2 regions of the Pseudomonas sp. A39 genome follow, and region 1 is predicted to be linked to the other one. Evidence: predicted binding sites of a transcription regulator. Region 1 holds the regulator's gene; the other holds the start of a gene.
The links. The regulator sigma-54, encoded in region 1, starts transcription at its own class of promoters, with help from an activator protein. The targets are predictions, from matches to a motif close to ANTGGCATNNANNTTGCTNT.

Region 1 (9,495 bases):
AATCATGGAAGACCACAAGATCGGCGCACTGGTGGTGGTCGATGGCGACGACCGCCCGATTGGCGCCCTGAACATGCACGACTTGCTGCGTGCGGGAGTGATGTAAATGACCAGCGACCTGTTGCAACGCGGTAAAAACATCAAGCTGGCGATTTTCGACGTTGACGGCGTGCTGACCGATGGCCGCTTGTACTTCCTCGAAGACGGCAGTGAATTCAAGACTTTTAACACCCTCGACGGCCAGGGCATCAAGATGCTGATGGCGTCGGGCGTGCAAACGGCGATTATCAGCGGCAGAAAAACCCCCGTTGTGGAACGTCGCGCACAAAACCTGGGGATTCCTCACCTGTATCAGGGCCGCGAGGATAAACTGGTGGTTCTGGACGAGCTTCTTGGCCAACTCAACCTAAGCTATGAGCAGGTCGCCTACTTGGGCGATGACTTGCCCGACTTGCCGGTGATCCGCCGAGTGGGCCTGGGCATGGCGGTCGCCAACGCGGCAGCCTTTGTTCGCGAGCACGCCCATGGCATCACTACCGCCCGTGGCGGTGAAGGCGCCGCACGCGAGTTCTGCGAGCTGATCCTGCGAGCCCAGGGTAGCCTTGAAGCGGCCCACGCCGCCTACTTATAGAGCGTTTTATGCTGAGCAAAAAGATTCGCAACTTCCTGTTATTCGGGGTCATCGCCGCACTGTTCCTGGCGGTGGGCTACTGGAATATCAGCCCGGAGCGCTTTCTCGACCAGCCTGCCGCGCAGGTTGACGAAGGCGCTATCGACTATTACGCCACCAATGCCAAGAGCGTGCAGTTCCTGCCCGACGGCAAAGTGCAGTACGAGATGACCTCGGACAAGGTCGAACATGTCAAGGCCAGCGAAGTCACCCTGCTGACCAACCCCGACATGAACATTTACCGCGGTACCGAGTTCCCATGGCACGTCACCAGCAAACGTGGCGAGGTCAACCCGGACGGTACCGAGGTGGAGCTGATCGACTCGGTGCGCGTTGCGCGCACTGACGATAAAAAACGTGAGACCGTGATTACCAGCAGTCGCATGACCGTATTCCCGCAGAAGCAATATGCGCAGACCGAGCAAGACGTTAGAATCGACGGCGCTGGCGGTGTATCGACTGGCAAGGGAATGAAAGCGTATTTGAAAGAAAGCAGGATACACCTGCTATCGAACGTAAGAGGACAGTATGAGGCTCGTTAAAACTCTCCCTATTTTGCTCGGTCTGGGCGCAGCACTGGGAAGCGTGAGCGCCTGGGCTCTGCCGAACGATAGCCAGCAACCGATCCACATCTCGGCTGACGATGCGCAGTTGGATGATAAACAAGGCGTCGCCACCTATACCGGCGGCGTGATCATCACCCAAGGTTCGATGAAGATCACCGGCAATACCGTGACCCTGACTCGCACCCCGGCTGGCGACATTGATGTGGTGACCTCGGTCGGCAACCTGGCTTACTTCGAACAGAAGCAGTCCGCTGCCGATACCGGTCCGATGAAGGGCTACGGCAAGACCATCCAGTATCACGCCCAGCAGAACCGCATCGTACTGATCGACCAGGCGAAAGTACTCAGCCCGGACGGCAACTCCACGGAAGGTGAAAAGATCACCTATGACACCGTGAAACAGATCGCTAACGCCGGTCGCGCCAATGGCAACAAGGTCACTGCACCTCGTCCACGGATCGACATGGTCATCCAGCCGAAGAAGAAGGCCGAGTAATGGCAACCCTGAAAGCCCAGCATCTGGCCAAGGCCTATAAAAGCCGTCAGGTCGTGCGCGACGTCAGCCTGTCGATCGACAGCGGCCAGATCGTCGGCTTGCTCGGCCCTAACGGCGCCGGTAAGACCACCTGCTTCTACATGATCGTCGGCCTGGTCCAGGCGGATCAGGGCCGCGTGCTGATCGACGACCTGGACGTGAGCCACCAGCCGATGCACGGCCGCGCCCGCGCCGGTATCGGCTATCTCCCGCAGGAAGCGTCGATCTTCCGCAAACTGTCGGTCGCCGATAACATCATGGCCATCCTCGAGACCCGCAAGGAGCTCGACCGTGACGGCCGTCGCAAGGAGCTGGAAAGCCTGCTGCAGGAGTTCCACATCAACCATATCCGCGACAACCTCGGCATGAGCCTGTCCGGCGGTGAGCGTCGCCGTGTGGAAATCGCCCGCGCCCTGGCCACTGCGCCCAAGTTCATCCTACTGGACGAACCGTTTGCGGGCGTCGACCCGATCTCGGTGGGCGACATCAAGCAGATCATCCATCACCTCAAGGCCAAGGGCATTGGCGTGCTGATCACCGACCACAACGTCCGTGAGACCCTCGATATCTGCGAAACAGCGTATATCGTCAACGATGGCCAGCTGATCGCCGAAGGTGATTCCGCCACCATCCTGGCCAACGAGCTGGTCAAGGAAGTGTATCTGGGTCACGAGTTCCGCCTGTAAACACCGTGGTGTCACGGCTGTTCGCCAAGGTGCGCGGGAGTCAATGAAAACCTCCGGATTTTTATTGTTACCGCGCTCTAGGCAAAGCCCCCGACATCAGGCATATAATTTGCTTATGTTTGGCGCTCACGCGCCCTGTCGTGGATGGCGCATTGCGCCGGCGAATAAGGTGTTAAGCCCCTGCCATGAAACCATCGCTAGTCCTGAGAATGGGCCAGCAGCTGACGATGACACCGCAGCTGCAACAGGCCATCCGCCTGCTCCAATTGTCGACCCTGGACCTGCAACAGGAAATCCAGGAGGCCCTGGAGTCCAATCCGATGCTCGAACGCCAGGAGGAAGGCGACGACTTCGATAATGCAGACCCGCTGGCCGATAATATCGAGCAAAAACCCAATCCCGACGTGCAGGAACCCTCCTACCAGGAAACCGCCCCTACGGTGGATAACCTTGAGGAAGGCGAATGGAACGAACGCATTCCCAACGAGCTTCCGGTCGACACGGCCTGGGAAGACGTCTACCAGACCAGCGCCAGCAGCCTGCCCAGCAATGACGATGATGAGTGGGACTTCACCACCCGCACCTCCGTTGGCGAGAGCCTGCAGAGCCACCTGCTGTGGCAACTGAACCTTGCGCCGATGTCGGACACCGATCGCTTGATCGCCGTGACCCTGATCGACTGCATCAACAATCAGGGTTACCTGGACGAGACGCTCGAAGAAATTCTTGAAGCCTTCGATCCGGAGCTGGATATCGAGCTGGACGAGATCGAAGCCGTCCTGCACCGCATCCAACAGTTCGAGCCCGCCGGCATCGGCGCACGCACCCTCAGCGAATGCCTGTTGCTGCAATTGCGCCAGTTACCGGCCAAGACCCCCTGGCTCGCCGAAGCCCAGCGCCTGGTGACCGATTACATCGACCTGCTGGGCAGCCGCGACTACAGCCAGTTGATGCGCCGCATGAAGCTCAAGGAAGACGACCTGCGCCAGGTCATCGAGCTGGTACAGAGCCTCAACCCGCGTCCTGGCTCACAAATCGAATCGAGCGAAGCCGAATACGTGGTTCCCGATGTGATCGTGCGCAAGGACAACGAGCGCTGGCTGGTAGAGCTGAACCAGGAATCGGTGCCGCGCCTGCGGGTGAACCCGCAATACGCCGGCTTCGTACGTCGCGCCGATACCAGTGCCGACAACACCTTCATGCGCAACCAGTTGCAGGAAGCGCGCTGGTTCATCAAGAGCCTGCAAAGCCGAAACGAAACCCTGATGAAAGTCGCCACCCAGATCGTCGAGCATCAGCGCGGCTTCCTGGAGTACGGCGACGAAGCGATGAAACCGCTGGTGCTGCATGACATCGCCGAAGCGGTCGGCATGCATGAATCAACGATTTCCCGGGTGACCACGCAAAAATTCATGCATACCCCTCGGGGTATTTATGAACTGAAATACTTTTTCTCCAGCCACGTCAGCACCTCCGAAGGCGGTGAATGCTCGTCCACGGCGATCCGCGCGATCATCAAAAAACTGGTTGCTGCTGAAAATCAGAAAAAGCCATTGAGTGACAGTAAGATCGCTGGTTTACTGGAGGCACAAGGCATTCAGGTCGCCCGTCGAACCGTCGCCAAGTACCGCGAATCCCTCGGGATCGCGCCTTCCAGCGAGCGTAAGCGTTTGATGTGACGGACGGGCCACAGCGTTCCGGGATGCGTTTTAAAACTCGCCGAGCGGCGATCAGCCTGTTTTTAACGCAGCGTGATCGACGCGCAGGCAGTTTTAAAATGCAGACCAGTGGCGGGTATTCCTACCCGTCGCGTTATGCACTGGCAACGAAGGAGAAGCTGTATGCAAGTCAACATCAGTGGACACCAACTGGAAGTTACCAAGCCCCTGCGTGAGTACACCGAAAGCAAGTTGAACAAGCTTGCGGGGCATTTTGACAAGATCACCAACGTGCAGGTCATCATGGAGGTCGACAAGCTCAAGCAGAAAATCGAGGCCACCCTGCATGTTCCGAATGCCAAGCTCGTCGCCAATGCGGAACATGAAGACATGTACGCGGCGATCGACTCGCTCTACGACAAGCTGGACCGCCAACTCATAAAGCATAAGGAAAAGAATCTGCACCTGATGCAAGGTACAGGTCGTTAACTCTCCCCCCATGATCCGACTTGAAACCATCCTGACCCCCGGCCGTTCCCTCGTGAACGTGCCGGGCGGCAGTAAAAAACGCGCCCTCGAACAAATTGCCAACCTGATCGGCCGTGAAGTGCCCGAACTGGATACGCAAGCTGTGTATGAGGCACTGATTGCCCGTGAAAAACTTGGCTCGACCGGTTTTGGCAACGGCATCGCCATTCCCCACTGCCGCCTCAAAGGCTGCGAGACTCCTGTCAGCGCCCTGCTGCACCTGGACGCCCCTATCGATTTCGACGCCATCGACGGTGCCCCGGTCGACCTGCTGTTCGTTCTGCTGGTCCCGGAAGCTGCCACCGATGCGCACCTGGAACTGCTCCGGCAGATCGCCAGCATGCTCGACCGCAAGGACGTACGCGACAAACTGCGCAGCGCCAGCAGCAATGAGGCGCTGTACCAGGTTGTCCTGGATGAACAGAACGGGCAGTAACCATGCGCTTGATCATCGTCAGCGGCCGCTCCGGCTCGGGTAAAAGTACCGCCCTCAATGTTCTTGAGGACAACGGTTTCTATTGCATCGACAACCTGCCCGCCGGCCTGCTGCCGGAATTGGCAGAACGCGCGTTGATCCACACCGAACTGGCTCAACCCCTGGTCGCCGTTTCGATTGATGCCCGCAACCTGCCCAGCCACCTGGAGCGATTCCCGCAATTGCTCGAGGAAGTGCGGGCCAAGCACATTCATTGCGATGTGCTGTACCTGGATGCCGACGAAGAGACACTGCTCAAGCGGTTCTCCGAAACCCGCCGGCGTCACCCCCTCAGCAGCCCTCATCGCTCGCTGGCAGAAGCCATCGAAGATGAAACCAAGCTGCTGGGACCGATCATTGACCTCGCCGACCTCAAGATCAACACGACCAGCCTTAACCTGTACCAGCTGCGCGATGCCATCAAGCTGCGCCTGCTGAACCAACCGGAGCCAGGCACGGCGTTTCTGGTGGAGTCGTTTGGTTTCAAGCGCGGCATGCCGGTCGACGCCGACTTGGTATTCGATGTGCGATGCCTGCCCAACCCTTATTGGAAGCCGGAACTGCGTGATCAGTCCGGACTGGATCAGCCCGTCGCCGATTACCTGGCTGCACAACCGGATGTGGAGGAGATGTTCCAGGACATTTCCAGCTACTTGCTCAAATGGTTACCCCGATTTGCTGCCAGCAATCGGGCCTATGTCACCATTGCCATCGGCTGCACCGGCGGTCACCACCGCTCCGTCTATCTGACCGAGCGCCTGGGCCAGGTGCTGCAAAAAACCCTCAAGAACGTCCAGGTCCGCCACCGCGACCTCAGCTGAAAGGAACACCTGCGCGATGCCCGCTCTGGAAATTGAAATCATCAACAAGCTGGGCTTGCACGCCCGGGCGTCAGCCAAGTTCGTCGGCGTTGCCGGACAGTTTCCTTGCCAGATCCGCGCCGGACGCACGCCAGAGTCCATGGTCGATGGCAAAAGCATCATGGCCATGATGATGCTGGCCGCCGGCAAAGGCACCAAGATTCACTTGAAGACAGAAGGTGAGCAAGAGCAGGAAGCGATGGACGCCCTGGTGGCGCTGATCAATAACTACTTCGATGAGGGTGAGTAAACTCACCCTTTGAAGCGGGATGAAGTCGCAACGACCTCACCCCAGCGCCGTGTCCATCACCATCATCAAACAAAAACCGATGCATAAACCCAGGCTGGCGAGCTTTTCGTGACCATTGCGGCGCGACTCGGGGATCACCTCGTGAGTGACGACCAGCAGCATCGCACCAGCGGCCAGGGCCAGGCCCAACGGTAATAGCACTTCTGCCAGGCTTACCAGCCAGGCACAGAGCACAGCAAACACGGGCTCCACCAGACCTGACGCCGCGCCGATCAGGAACGCCTTGACCCGCGACATGCCTGCCCCGGCCAAGACCAACGCAATCACCAGGCCTTCGGGCACGTCTTGCAGGGCAATCCCCATGGCAAGGCTGTCGGCATCCGGCATACCGCCGCCAGCGGATACACCGACCGCCATGCCTTCGGGAATGTTGTGGGCGATGATGGCAAACACAAACAGCCAGATACGCGGCGGGATCACCGGTTTATCCGGCGTGCCGACCAGCATTTCCGGACTGGCACCGGAGACCTTGCGGTCAACCAGATACAGCCCGAACGCTCCCAGCATGATGCCGAAGCTGAACAAGCCGCTGGCGCTCCAGGGCGAAAGCCCCAAGCCTTCTGCCGCGGCAATGCCCGGCACGATCAGCGAAAACGCCGTCGCCGCCAACATGACCCCCGCACCAAAGCCCAGCAATGTATCGCTCAACGCCACCGGCATATGGCGAATCACCAGCACCGGGACCGCACCGAGCGCAGTGCCGAGCGCGCAAATGGAGCCGCCCTGCAGGGCGCGTAGAATCCGCGGTTCCAGGTCCAGCCAGGCCAGCCCGTGGGCCACCAGCAATGCAGTACCTGCCAGTAGCAGCAGCGAGCCAAACGCATAACGAAACATTCGCCCGCTGCTGATCGCCAGTGTTTCAGTGCCCATAGTCGGCCTTAGGTCTTGTTATGAAGGTGGATGTCAGGCCACGGCGGCCTGGTAGCGGTCTGCAACTTCTGGCCAGTTGATAACACTGTAGAAGGCGTTGATGTATTCCGGGCGGCGGTTCTGGTACAGCAGGTAATAGGCGTGTTCCCACACGTCCAGGCCGAGGATCGGCGTGTTGCCGTTCATGAGTGGGCTGTCCTGGTTGCCGCTGCTCTCCACCACCAGGGTCTTTTGCGGGGTGACACTCAGCCACGCCCAACCGCTGCCGAAACGCGTCAACGCCGCTTTGGTGAAGGCCTCCTTGAAGCTATCAAAACCGCCAAGCTGTTCATCAATGGCTTTGCTCAATGCACCTTCGGGTTTGCCACCACCTTTGGGCGACATCACCGCCCAGAACAACGAGTGGTTGGCATGGCCGCCGCCCTGGTTGATCACGGCGGCACGCAGTTTTTCCGGCAGTTGCTGCACGCTGGACACCAGCTTCTCGACCGGCCAGCCAGCGAATTCAGTGCCCTCTACCGCAGCGTTGAGGTTGTTGATGTAAGTCTGGTGATGCTTGCTGTAGTGGATCTCCATGGTTTGCGCATCAATATGCGGCTCCAAGGCGTCGTACGCGTAAGGCAAGGCAGGCAAGGTGTAAGTCATATCAATGTGCTCCGTATTGAGGAGTGGTCGGCTGTGCCGCAGTGCCGCCCAGCAAGCGATGAGTACGCGGGTACTCGCCGTGATCGCTGATGAAATTCAACAGCTCGACGTAGGTTTTGCTGCTCTGGCGCAGGGCCGCTTCCCGCAACTGCGGGCTGAGTCGCGGGTCCTGCATGGTCTGCAGCAGGCGCTGGTGGATAGCGCAGAGGTATTCCGCGCTCTCCTCCGGCTGGTTCAGGCGCAGGTGCAGGTCCGCCAGGTTGTGATGGGAAATGACGCACGCCGCCACTGCTTCGTCGGCATCCGCCCAGCGTTCGAACAACACTTGGGCCAGGGCCAGGGCTTGCAAATAGGCCTCGCGAGCGTCGACCAGCTCGCCTGCCATAAAGCAGCGATTGGCCCGTTCGATCGTGCGTTTCCAGTGCTCCATGGTGAGCCTCCAAAGCAGGGTCGGTGATTACACGCCGCCGGCCGTGAGCTTTTCCGGGTCCAGCAGGATCTCCAGTTGGCTACGCGGCAAGTCGGTGTGCTCGAGAGCGACGTCAATCACCGGACGGCCTTGCTGATAGGCCTTCTTGGCGATTTCAGCAGCTTTTTGATAACCGATGATCGGGTTGAGTGCGGTGACCAGGATCGGGTTGCGCGACAGCGCTTCTTTTAGCTTCGCTTCATTGACCTTGAAACTGGCGATGGCCTTGTCCGCCAGCAGGTGGCTGGCGTTGGCCAGCAGCTCAAGACTGCTCAACAGGTTCTGCGCGATGATCGGCAGCATCACGTTCAGCTCGAAATTGCCCGACTGACCGGCGACGGTGATCACCGTGTCATTCCCGATGACTTGCGCGGCGACCATGGCAGTCGCTTCAGGAATCACCGGATTGACCTTGCCAGGCATGATCGAAGAGCCAGGCTGCAGGCCTTCCAACTCAATTTCACCCAAGCCGGCGAGCGGACCGGAGTTCATCCAGCGCAGGTCGTTGGCGATTTTCATCAGCGACACGGCGGTGGCCTTCAATTGGCCGGACACGGCGACGGCAGTGTCCTGGGAGCCAATCAAGGCGAACAGGTTTTTGCCGGGGGTGAATTTCACGCCGGTCAGGCTGCTCAGTTGCTGGCTGAAACGCGCAGCAAATTCAGGGTGGGCGTTGATCCCGGTACCGACCGCCGTGCCGCCCTGGGCAAGCGCCTGAAGACTCGGCAGAAGGTCCTGCAGATGACCGATATTGGCCTTGAGCTGCTGCGCCCAACCGTTGAGCACTTGGCTCATGCGCACCGGCATGGCGTCCATCAGGTGCGTGCGGCCGGTCTTGATGAACGGGTGAACCTCTTCAGCCTTCCGCTCGATCACCTGCACCAGGTGCAGCAGGGCCGGCAGCGTTTGCTCGTGCAAGACCAACGCGGCGCTGACGTGGATGGTGGTTGGAATGATGTCGTTGCTGCTTTGGCCGCAGTTCACGTGGTCGTTCGGGTTGACCGACTCGCCCAGCACACGGCTGGCGAGGGTCGCAATCACTTCGTTGGCGTTCATATTGGAGCTGGTGCCGGAGCCGGTCTGGAAGATATCCACCGGGAAGTGCTGCATGAAGTCGCCTTCCAGCAAGCCCTGGGCGGCATCGACAATGGCCTTGCCCTGCCCTTCGCTGATTTGCTTGAGATCGACGTTGACCTTGGCAGCAGCGGCTTTGGCCAGGATCA
Region 2 (9,495 bases), on a different contig from region 1:
GAGATTCGCTCGGTGACGTGGGATGTCGGCATTCGCCTGGTGATCGGCAGCGTGCTGGCCATGCTGCTGGCCGTCGGCGCAACGGTCTGGCTGCTGCGCAGCAAACTCGCGCCGTTGAGTGACCTTGTACGCCAGGCCGAAGCCTTGGGCGCGGGTGATTTGAGCGCGCGTCTGAACGTGTCCAGCCATGACGAAATCGGCCAGTTGGCACGCAGCTTCAATCAGATGGGGGAAGCGCTGTCGACCATGGTCTCGCATATCCGCAAGGCGGCTGAAGAGGTCAACAGCCGCGCCCAGGCATTGTCCGGTCTGTCCGGCGGTGCCTACGAAGGCATGGAGCAGCAGTCCGGCGAGATCACCAGCATGGCCGGCGCGGTAGAAGAGTTCAGCGCCACGTCGCTGAACATCGCCGACAACATGGGCGCCACGGAACGCCTGGCCCAGGAAAACGCCCAGCAAACCCGTATCGGCCGTAACTCGATGCAAGAAGCCTCGTCGTCCCTCGAACATATCGCGACCTCGTTGAACAGCACGGCCACGGTGATCAACACCCTGGGCCAACGCTCCCAGGAAATTGGTGGGATCGTCGGTGTGATTACCTCGATCGCCGAACAGACCAACCTGCTGGCGCTCAACGCTGCGATCGAAGCCGCCCGGGCCGGTGAGCAAGGCCGGGGTTTCGCCGTGGTCGCCGACGAAGTACGCAACCTGGCTTCGCGCACCCGTCAGGCCACCGACGAGATCTCTGGGATGATCCAGAGCATCCAGCACGAAACCGGCAACGCCATCAGCACCATGGAACACGGCAACGCGCTGATGCAGGAAGGCCTGTCACGCAACGCCGACGTGGCGTCGGCGTTGGCACGTATCGACGAGCAAAGCCGCTCGGCCGGTCAACAGTTCGCGGCGATCACCACCGCCACCCAGGAACAGAGCAGCACCGCGACCTTGCTCAGCAGCAATTTGCAGAGCATTGCGCTGGCCAACAGCGAGCAGCGCGAAGTGGTGTCGAACCTGGCGATCACCGCCAAGGAACTGGAAACCCTGGCGGCGGGCTTGCGGCATGAGGTGGATCGGTTCCGCTGAAACCGGCCCTTCAGGCGCAGTTGATCAAGTGTGGGAGCAAGCCCTCTCCCGCATCAGGTTCTGCGCCAGGCTCAAGTGATCGCCGCCGGGCGGTATTGCAAGGCCTCCTTCAGATGGTCGCGCGTGATGGCATCTCCCTGCTCCAGATCCGCCAGGGTCCGCGCCACCTTGAGCAGCCGATGCGCCGCACGCAGCGACAGGGTCAATCGCTCGCAGGCGGTCTCCAGCCAGCCTTCATCGACCTTTGCCAGCGTGCAGTGACGGCGTAGCCCAGGCAGGTCAAGGAAGGCATTCGCGCAGCCCTGACGCCGCAACTGGCGTTCCCGTGCCTCGGCTACCTCTGCCGAGGCCTTCGCTGTGGTATCGCCGGCCTGCTGGATTGGATTCAGCGCAGTGGTTTCCCGAGCAACGGTCAGGTGCAGGTCGATGCGATCCATCAACGGCCCGGACAGCTTGTTGCGATAGCGCTGAATTTGCTCCGGCGTACAACGACAGCGCCCACTGGGTTCACCCAGGTAGCCGCAGGGGCAGGGGTTCATGGCCGCCACCAGTTGAAAGCGCGCCGGGAAACTCACTCGGTCACGGGCGCGGGAAATCACGATATGCCCCGACTCCAAGGGTTCACGCAGTACCTCCAGCACTTTGCGATCAAATTCCGGCAGCTCATCCAGGAACAGCACCCCGTGATGGGCCAGGGTGATCTCCCCCGGCTGCGGTTTCGAGCCGCCTCCCACCAGCGCTGGTCCTGAGGCGGAATGGTGTGGCTGGCGAAACGGCCGGTGCGGCCAATGGCTCAGCGGCGCCAGGCTGACGACCGACTGAATCGCAGCCACTTCCAACGCCTCCTGTTCACTCAGGGGGGGCAACAACCCCGGCAGTCGGCTGGCGAGCAACGTCTTTCCCGTGCCCGGCGGCCCGCTGAACAACAGGTTATGCGCGCCCGCCGCTGCGATCAGCAGCGCGCGCTTGGCCGCCAATTGGCCCTGGACTTCACTCAGGTCTGGATACGGCTTATTCAAGTACAGCAAGCCGTCGGACTTATACGGTTCAATCGGCACATGCCCATTCAAGTGCGCCACCACCTGCAGCAAGTGATCCACCGCGATCACCTTCAACCCTGAAGCCAGGCACGCCTCCTCGGCATTCGCCCGCGGCACTATCAGGGTACGCCCGGCCTTGCGTGCCGCCAATGCGGCCGGCAACACACCTTTCACCGCCCGGACTTCACCGGACAGCGCCAGCTCCCCAAGGCACTCCACGTCATCGAGCATCAGCGCCGGCACCTGCACACTGGCGGCCAGGATCCCCAGGGCAATCGCCAAGTCAAAACGCCCACCGTCCTTGGGCAAGTCGGCGGGCGCGAGGTTGAGGGTGATGCGGCGGGACGGGTATTGAAGCGCGGAGTTGAGGATCGCGCTGCGCACGCGGTCCTTGCTTTCCTTGACCGCCGTTTCCGGCAAGCCCACCAGCGTCAGCGACGGCAGACCATTGGCCATGTGCACTTCGACGGTGACGGCAGGGGCTTCGACGCCGATCTGGGCGCGGCTGTGGACAATGGCGAGGGACATGCTCGTTCCTTGAAAGGGAGGGCCGCTTGCTGCGGCTTTTCAAAGGTAGTCGAGGGATTGCAGGTGCAAGGGAGCAGACTTTTACAGGACGTATCAACGTGCAAAGGCGCTGGGGTATTTGGCCAGGTAGGCATCGTTGAGTTGTGTGTCGGGGGCGCGCATGAACGTGCGCAAATCAGGGATCAGGAACACCCGCAACGACAAGCCCGTCATCATTGCACCCAACTACGTGATGCTCAGCGCGATGCCTAACTGAGCGATCAGGCCGTTCATGGCGAAACTGCTCCCCAACAGTGCAAAGCCCGCCGCGACGCAGAGGTTGCGGGGCAGGCGGTTGGCGAGCCGGCCCAGGATCGGCCCGAGCAGAATGGGAATGGACGACAGCATGCTTTTGGTGCGCAGTGCCAGGGAGAACTGATCGTCGTCTGCAAACAGCGGAATGATCGACGATTGCAACGGGTCGCATACGCCGGCGACGGCGCTGCTGAGCAGCATCACGCCCCGACGCTAGCGGATAGAGCAACCATCAACAGCGCGGTCAGCAGGCTGGCCATGGAGGCCGGTTATTCGCCTGCTGGCGTCAACCGTGCTTCAAGCTCCGCTACCTTCGCCTCCAGGCTCTCCAGGCGTGCGCGCGTACGGGCGAGCACCACCATCTGGCTGTCGAATTCTTCCCGGCTGACCAGGTCGAGCTTGCTGAAGCCGCTCTGCAGCAACGCCTTGAACTGGCTTTCGATTTCATTGCGGGGCAGGGGGGTGTCACCGCTGAACAGGCGAGAGGCGTGGCCGCTCAGGGCGTCGAGGAGGTCTTTGGGCGCGAGCATGGGAAATATTCCGGAAAACTGTTGGCCGGCAGTGTATCACGCAGCGTCTATAGTCTTTTCGTGACCCGGGCGCACGCTTTTCGCGCAGGGGGCTGGGCGGTGGCGCACTGTTTTTGTGCGCATTGTGGTCGCCAGCACTGGCGCTGGGTCGGCATAAGTGGGCAAAGGACTGATTTCAGTGATTTTTACGGAGCTGGCAAGGTTTCTGCTTAGACGATCATGACCCATGCACTGATGCAGTCGCTGTGACGAATGCAGTGCGCCGACGGATCAGGGGTACAGGTTTCGTCACCAGTGGTTCGCTGGCGTCGCAAAGGCAAATGCCGAGGCGACGATGCGTTACAAAGCCAGGCACTGCGCTTAGACTTGAGACGGGTTTGTTTTCCTGGGGCAAGTCCACCAATTCGGGAGAGAGTTTTCATGAAGCTAGTCACTGCCATCATCAAGCCGTTCAAGTTGGACGATGTACGCGAGTCGTTGTCCGAGATCGGCGTGCAGGGCATTACCGTTACTGAGGTCAAAGGCTTCGGTCGGCAGAAGGGTCACACCGAGCTGTACCGCGGCGCGGAATACGTGGTCGATTTCCTGCCGAAGGTGAAGATTGATGTCGCCATTGACGACAAGGATCTTGACCGGGTTATCGAGGCGATAACCAAGGCCGCCAACACCGGCAAGATTGGTGACGGCAAGATCTTCGTGGTCAATCTGGAACAGGCTATTCGCATCCGTACCGGCGAAACCGATACCGACGCAATCTAAGCCGCCAAACCCCAACGCCCCAGGAGAAAACAATATGACTCTGCGTAAATTCGCAGGGCTCGGAGCCCTGTTGTCCATCGTAATGCCAAGCCTGGCCATGGCGGCAGACGAAGTGGCTGCTCCAGTCCTCAATTCCGGCGACACCGCCTGGATGCTGACCGCCACCGCCTTGGTGCTGTTCATGACCATCCCGGGCCTGGCGCTGTTCTACGGCGGCATGGTTCGTTCCAAAAATATTCTGTCGGTGATGATGCAGTGCTTCGCCATCACTGGCCTGATCAGCATCCTGTGGGTCGTCTACGGTTACAGCATCGCGTTCGATACGACCGGGATGGAGCAGGGCGTCGTCAACTTCAATTCCTTCTTCGGCGGCATGGGCAAGGCGTTCCTGGCGGGCGTTACCCCGGCCAGCATCACCGGGCCTGCGGCGCTGTTCCCGGAAGCCGTGTTCATCACCTTCCAGATGACCTTCGCCATCATCACCCCGGCGCTGATCGTCGGTGCTTTCGCCGAACGCATGAAGTTTTCGGCGATGCTGATCTTCATGGCCATCTGGTTCACCCTGGTCTATGCGCCGATCGCGCACATGGTCTGGAGCGGTAACGGTGGCCTGATGTGGGACTGGGGCGTGCTGGACTTCGCCGGCGGCACCGTGGTTCACATCAACGCCGGTGTGGCTGGCCTGGTGGCGTGCCTGGTGCTCGGCAAGCGCAAAGGCTTCCCGACCACGCCCATGGCCCCGCACAACCTTGGTTACACCCTGATCGGTGCCGCCATGCTGTGGATCGGCTGGTTCGGCTTCAACGCCGGTTCTGCCGCTGCCGCTAACGGCACCGCCGGCATGGCGATGCTGGTCACCCAGATCGCTACCGCTGCGGCGGCGTTGGGTTGGATGTTTGCCGAATGGATCACCCACGGTAAGCCAAGCGCACTGGGCATCGCCTCGGGTGTGGTGGCGGGTCTGGTTGCGATCACTCCGGCTGCGGGCACCGTAGGCCCGATGGGCGCGCTGATCATCGGCCTGGCGGCGGGTGTCGTGTGCTTCTTCTGCGCAACGACGCTGAAACGTAAACTGGGCTACGACGATTCCCTGGACGCCTTTGGTGTACACGGTATCGGCGGTATCCTCGGTGCGATCCTGACCGGTGTCTTTGCTGCACCATCGATGGGTGGCTTCAACGCGGCGACCACTGATATCGCGGCCCAGGTCTGGATTCAGTGCAAAGGCGTCGGCTTCACCGTGATCTACACCGCCATCGTGACCTACATCATCCTCAAGGTGCTGGACATGGTTATGGGCCTGCGGGTCACCGAAGAAGAAGAGGCTGTCGGCCTCGACCTGGCACAACACAACGAGCGCGGCTACAACTTGTAAGTACGCGAAAAAAAGATGCCCGGCTCGCCGGGCATTTTTTTGCCTGGCGTTTGTCAGTCATAACAAGCTGTACCGGTTTTCGCCTCAAGTTTGTGATGGGGCGCACACGGCACTTTTCTGCGTGCGAATGTCTTACAGCCATGTAGGCGTATTCGGCACTTTGTTTTTTCCCAGAGCGCGCTAGAATGCGCGCCGATGGGCGGAGAACTGTATGTGGCAACAGACCCTGATTACTCTGCGGGCCAAGCCCCGGGGCTTTCACTTGGTGACCGATGAGTTGCTGGCCGGCTTGCCTGAATTAAGGGCCTGCCGCGTGGGCTTGTTGCATCTGTGGCTGCAGCACACCTCGGCCTCGTTGACCGTCAACGAGAATGCCGATCCGGCGGTTCGCCGTGACTTCGAACGTTTTTTCAACTCGCTGGTGCCGCAAGGCCTTGCAGGGTTTGAACACAACGACGAAGGTCCGGATGACCTGCCGGCGCACTTCAAGGCCAGTCTCCTGGGCTGCCAGCTGAGTTTGCCGGTGAAGGCCGGCCGCTTGGCGATGGGGACCTGGCAAGGTGTTTATCTGGGCGAGCACCGTGATCATGGCGGTGCTCGTAAAGTCCTCGCCACCTTGCACGGTGATGGGGCATAAGCCACTGGTTATCCGGTGGATGTTGATTTTTTTCCAGCCGCCGTCGACAGAGGGTGAAGCTGGGCTATAACTAATCTGCTTTTCGCAAGTCATGAGGTAGAACATGAGCGACGATGATCTGGAAAACGACGAACTCGAAGTAGGTGACGAAGACGACACCGAAGAAGGTCTTGAAGCGGCGGCGGAAGACGTTGCTGACGACGACGGTGGCGATGATGCACCTGTCCCGGCTGCCAAAGGCAAAGCCAAGGCAGCGGTGTCGGTAGATGAATTGCCGAGCGTTGAAGCCAAGAACAAAGAGCGTGATGCCCTGGCCCGTGCGATGGAAGAATTCCTCGCTAAAGGCGGCAAAGTGCAGGAAGTCGAGGCTAACGTGGTGGCAGACCCACCGAAGAAGCCGGATAACAAGTACGGCAGCCGACCTATCTGAGGTCAGTCACCTGCTTGTAAGAAAAAGCCCGCCGTCGCTGCGGGTTTTTTCATGCCTGATGATTTGTTTGAGCCTTGTGGTGATGCAAATGTGGGAGTGGGCAAGCCCCCTCCCACATTTGGATCTTCGGTGTTACTGCCAGCTCTGCAGCAATGGCGGCAACTCGTTCAGGCTGCGAATCTGCGCATCCGGGTGCTTTTCCCCTTCCCAGGCTTTACCCGTCGGGTTAAACCACACCGCCCGCAGCCCGGCCTGCTGCGCCCCGGCAATGTCATCGCCTGGGTGATCGCCCACATGCACCGCCGCCCCGGCCTCCACGCCACCGCGCTGCAACGCCTCCTGAAACAAGCGGGCATCCGGCTTGGCGATGCCGATATCTTCGGCGCGCAGGGCAAAGTGAAAGTAATCCGCCAGGCCCACGCGCTGCACATCGGCATTGCCGTTGGTGATCACCCCGAGCAAAAAGTGCTGGCGCAGGGCTTGCAGCATCGGCTCGGCTTCTGGGAATACCGTGAGCTGGTGCCGCGCGTGAATGAATGCCTCAAAGCACACATCCGCCATTTGCGTGGCTTCAGGCTGTGGATAACCGGCTTCTTCAAACGCATGCATCAACACTCGGTGGCGCAGGATGCTGATGCGGTGTTTGAGTTCTGGATGACGTTGCAGCACCTGCTGGCGCAGGCTGGCGAAATGCTCCAGGGGCAGGTCGCCGACCTTGGACGCGTTTGCCGCCAGCCATTCGCGCATCGACGCCTCGGCGCTGATGATGACAGGTACGTTGTCCCAGAGCGTGTCGTCCAGGTCGAAGGTGATCAGCTTGATACTCATGAGTCGCCGCCCTTGATGCGTTTGGCCCGTGGATGGGCGCTGTCATACACCGTTGCCAGGTGTTGGAAGTCCAGATGGGTGTAGATCTGTGTGGTCTTGATGTCGGAGTGGCCGAGCAGCTCTTGAACCGCGCGCAGGTCTTGGGAAGATTCCAGCATATGGCTGGCAAAAGAGTGTCGCAGCATGTGTGGGTGCAGGTTCTGCCCCAACTCGCGCTCGCCGGCGGCCTTGACCCGCACCTGAATCGCGCGTGGCCCCAGGCGGCGGCCTTGTTGGCTGACAAACACCGCGTCATCCGCCGGGTTGGTCAGCAGGCGCAGCGGCAGCCACAGCTGCAAGGCTTCCCGCGCTTTGCGGCCCACCGGCAGGACGCGGGTCTTGCTGCCCTTGCCGAGCACCTGCACCAGGCCGTCGGCGAGGTCCAATTGATCCAGGTTCAGGCCGGTCAGCTCTGACAAACGCAAACCCGAGGAATAGAACAGCTCCAGGATCGCCTGGTCGCGATGAGCGAGGAAGTCGTCCTCGACGGCGCCATCCAGCAATTGCAGGGCGCGGTCAGTGTCCAGGGTCTTGGGCAGGCGTCGCTCACCCTTGGGCGGCGACAGGCCGTTGGCCGGGTCGTGGTCGCAGAGGCCTTCACGGTTAAGGTAATGATAGAGCCCGCGCACCGCCGAGAGCAGGCGCGACAGGCTGCGCGAGGACTGGCCGGCCTGGTGCAGGCGCGCGATCAGGCTGCGCAGGCTCTGGATGTCCAGGGCTTTCCAGCTGCTGATCTGTTGTTTCTCGCAGTACGCCAGGACCTTGTTCAAGTCCCGTCGGTAGGCTTCCAGGGTATGGGGCGACACCTGGCGCTCGTTGCGCAGGTGAGCGCAGTAAGCGTCCAGTTGCCGTTCCATCGCTAGCGCACCGCGCGCAGGGCGGTGGTGAAGCGCGGCAGGACGCGGCCCAGCACTTCGGCGATGTAGGTCAGGAACAGCGTGCCGACTGAGCTTTTATAGTGCTGAGGATCGCGGCTGGCGATGGCCAACACGCCGTGCAGGCCCTGATGGCTGAGGGCGACCACGGCGGTGGAGCCGATCTGCTTGCGCTGTTCAGCGCCAAACAGGAAGTCCAGTTCATGCTCACGCAAGGTGCCGCTGATGGTCTTGCCTTCGGACAGCAGTCCGCCGATGGCGGTTTGTGCATCGCTGCCGCTGACCCAGCGGCCCACCGGCATCGGGTTGTCGCTGAACAGGATCAGGCTCACGAATGGCACCTGGAAGTCCTGACGCAGGCTGTCTTCCACGGCGATCACCGTTTCTTCCAGGCTGGTGGCGTCCATCAGGGTCAGAATCAGGCGACGGGTTTTCTCGAACAGGCGGTCGTTGTCGCGGGCAACGTCCATCAAGTGCGAGAGCTTGTGGCGCATTTCGATATTGCGCTCACGCAGGATCTTCATCTGCCGCTCCACCAGCGACACCGTATCGCCGCGTTGATGGGGGATGCGCAGTGCCGGCAGCAACTCTTCGTGCTCGACGAAGAAGTCCGGATTAGCCTCAAGATACGCCGCGACGGTAGCGGCCTCCAGGCTGTCGCTCGGGATTGCTTGTGCGGGTACTTGAGGCTTATCGGTCATTGGCTTGACTCACTCATAGACGGACCTGTCCTTCGTATACGCGCGAGGCCGGCCCGGTCATCATCACCGGGTGGCCAGGGCCTGCCCACTCGATGGACAAGCGTCCACCGGGCAGGTCGATCAGCAGCGGCGAATCCATCCACCCCTGGCTGATCGCGGCCACGGCAGCGGCGCAAGCACCGGTACCGCAGGCCTGGGTTTCGCCGGCGCCGCGTTCCCACACACGCAATTGCGCGCGGGTACGGTCGATCACCTGCAGGAAGCCCACGTTGACCCGTGCCGGAAAGCGCGGGTGGTGTTCGATCTTCGGCCCCCATTCATGCACGGGCGCGTTGTTGATGTCGTTGACACGCAGCACAGCGTGGGGATTGCC

Region 2: glnK (P-II family nitrogen regulator) is a predicted target of sigma-54. The motif match lies at 3,671-3,690, and genes of this name have one in related genera.

The regions. Positions count from the first base shown of each region.
Region 1 is NZ_JBYVMD010000038.1:14,039-23,533, forward strand. Features, by position in the region: gene AC3ZU9_RS24040 (KpsF/GutQ family sugar-phosphate isomerase) at 1-106, shown strand, start outside; gene AC3ZU9_RS24045 (KdsC family phosphatase) at 107-631, shown strand; gene lptC (LPS export ABC transporter periplasmic protein LptC) at 640-1,212, shown strand; gene lptA (lipopolysaccharide transport periplasmic protein LptA) at 1,199-1,732, shown strand; gene lptB (LPS export ABC transporter ATP-binding protein) at 1,732-2,457, shown strand; gene AC3ZU9_RS24065 (RNA polymerase factor sigma-54) at 2,643-4,136, shown strand; gene hpf (ribosome hibernation-promoting factor, HPF/YfiA family) at 4,299-4,604, shown strand; gene ptsN (PTS IIA-like nitrogen regulatory protein PtsN) at 4,615-5,079, shown strand; gene rapZ (RNase adapter RapZ) at 5,082-5,939, shown strand; gene AC3ZU9_RS24085 (HPr family phosphocarrier protein) at 5,956-6,228, shown strand; gene AC3ZU9_RS24090 (ZIP family metal transporter) at 6,265-7,158, opposite strand; gene AC3ZU9_RS24095 (superoxide dismutase) at 7,192-7,803, opposite strand; gene AC3ZU9_RS24100 (DUF2753 family protein) at 7,805-8,233, opposite strand; gene AC3ZU9_RS24105 (class II fumarate hydratase) at 8,261-9,495, opposite strand, start outside.
Region 2 is NZ_JBYVMD010000064.1:6,094-15,588, forward strand. Features, by position in the region: gene AC3ZU9_RS28730 (methyl-accepting chemotaxis protein) at 1-1,086, shown strand, start outside; gene AC3ZU9_RS28735 (YifB family Mg chelatase-like AAA ATPase) at 1,158-2,654, opposite strand; gene AC3ZU9_RS28740 (hypothetical protein) at 2,880-3,152, opposite strand; gene AC3ZU9_RS28745 (accessory factor UbiK family protein) at 3,218-3,478, opposite strand; gene glnK (P-II family nitrogen regulator) at 3,899-4,237, shown strand; gene AC3ZU9_RS28755 (ammonium transporter) at 4,272-5,612, shown strand; gene AC3ZU9_RS28760 (secondary thiamine-phosphate synthase enzyme YjbQ) at 5,824-6,249, shown strand; gene sutA (dormancy-specific transcriptional regulator SutA) at 6,353-6,679, shown strand; gene AC3ZU9_RS28770 (HAD family hydrolase) at 6,812-7,507, opposite strand; gene xerC (tyrosine recombinase XerC) at 7,504-8,403, opposite strand; gene AC3ZU9_RS28780 (DUF484 family protein) at 8,406-9,122, opposite strand; gene dapF (diaminopimelate epimerase) at 9,136-9,495, opposite strand, start outside.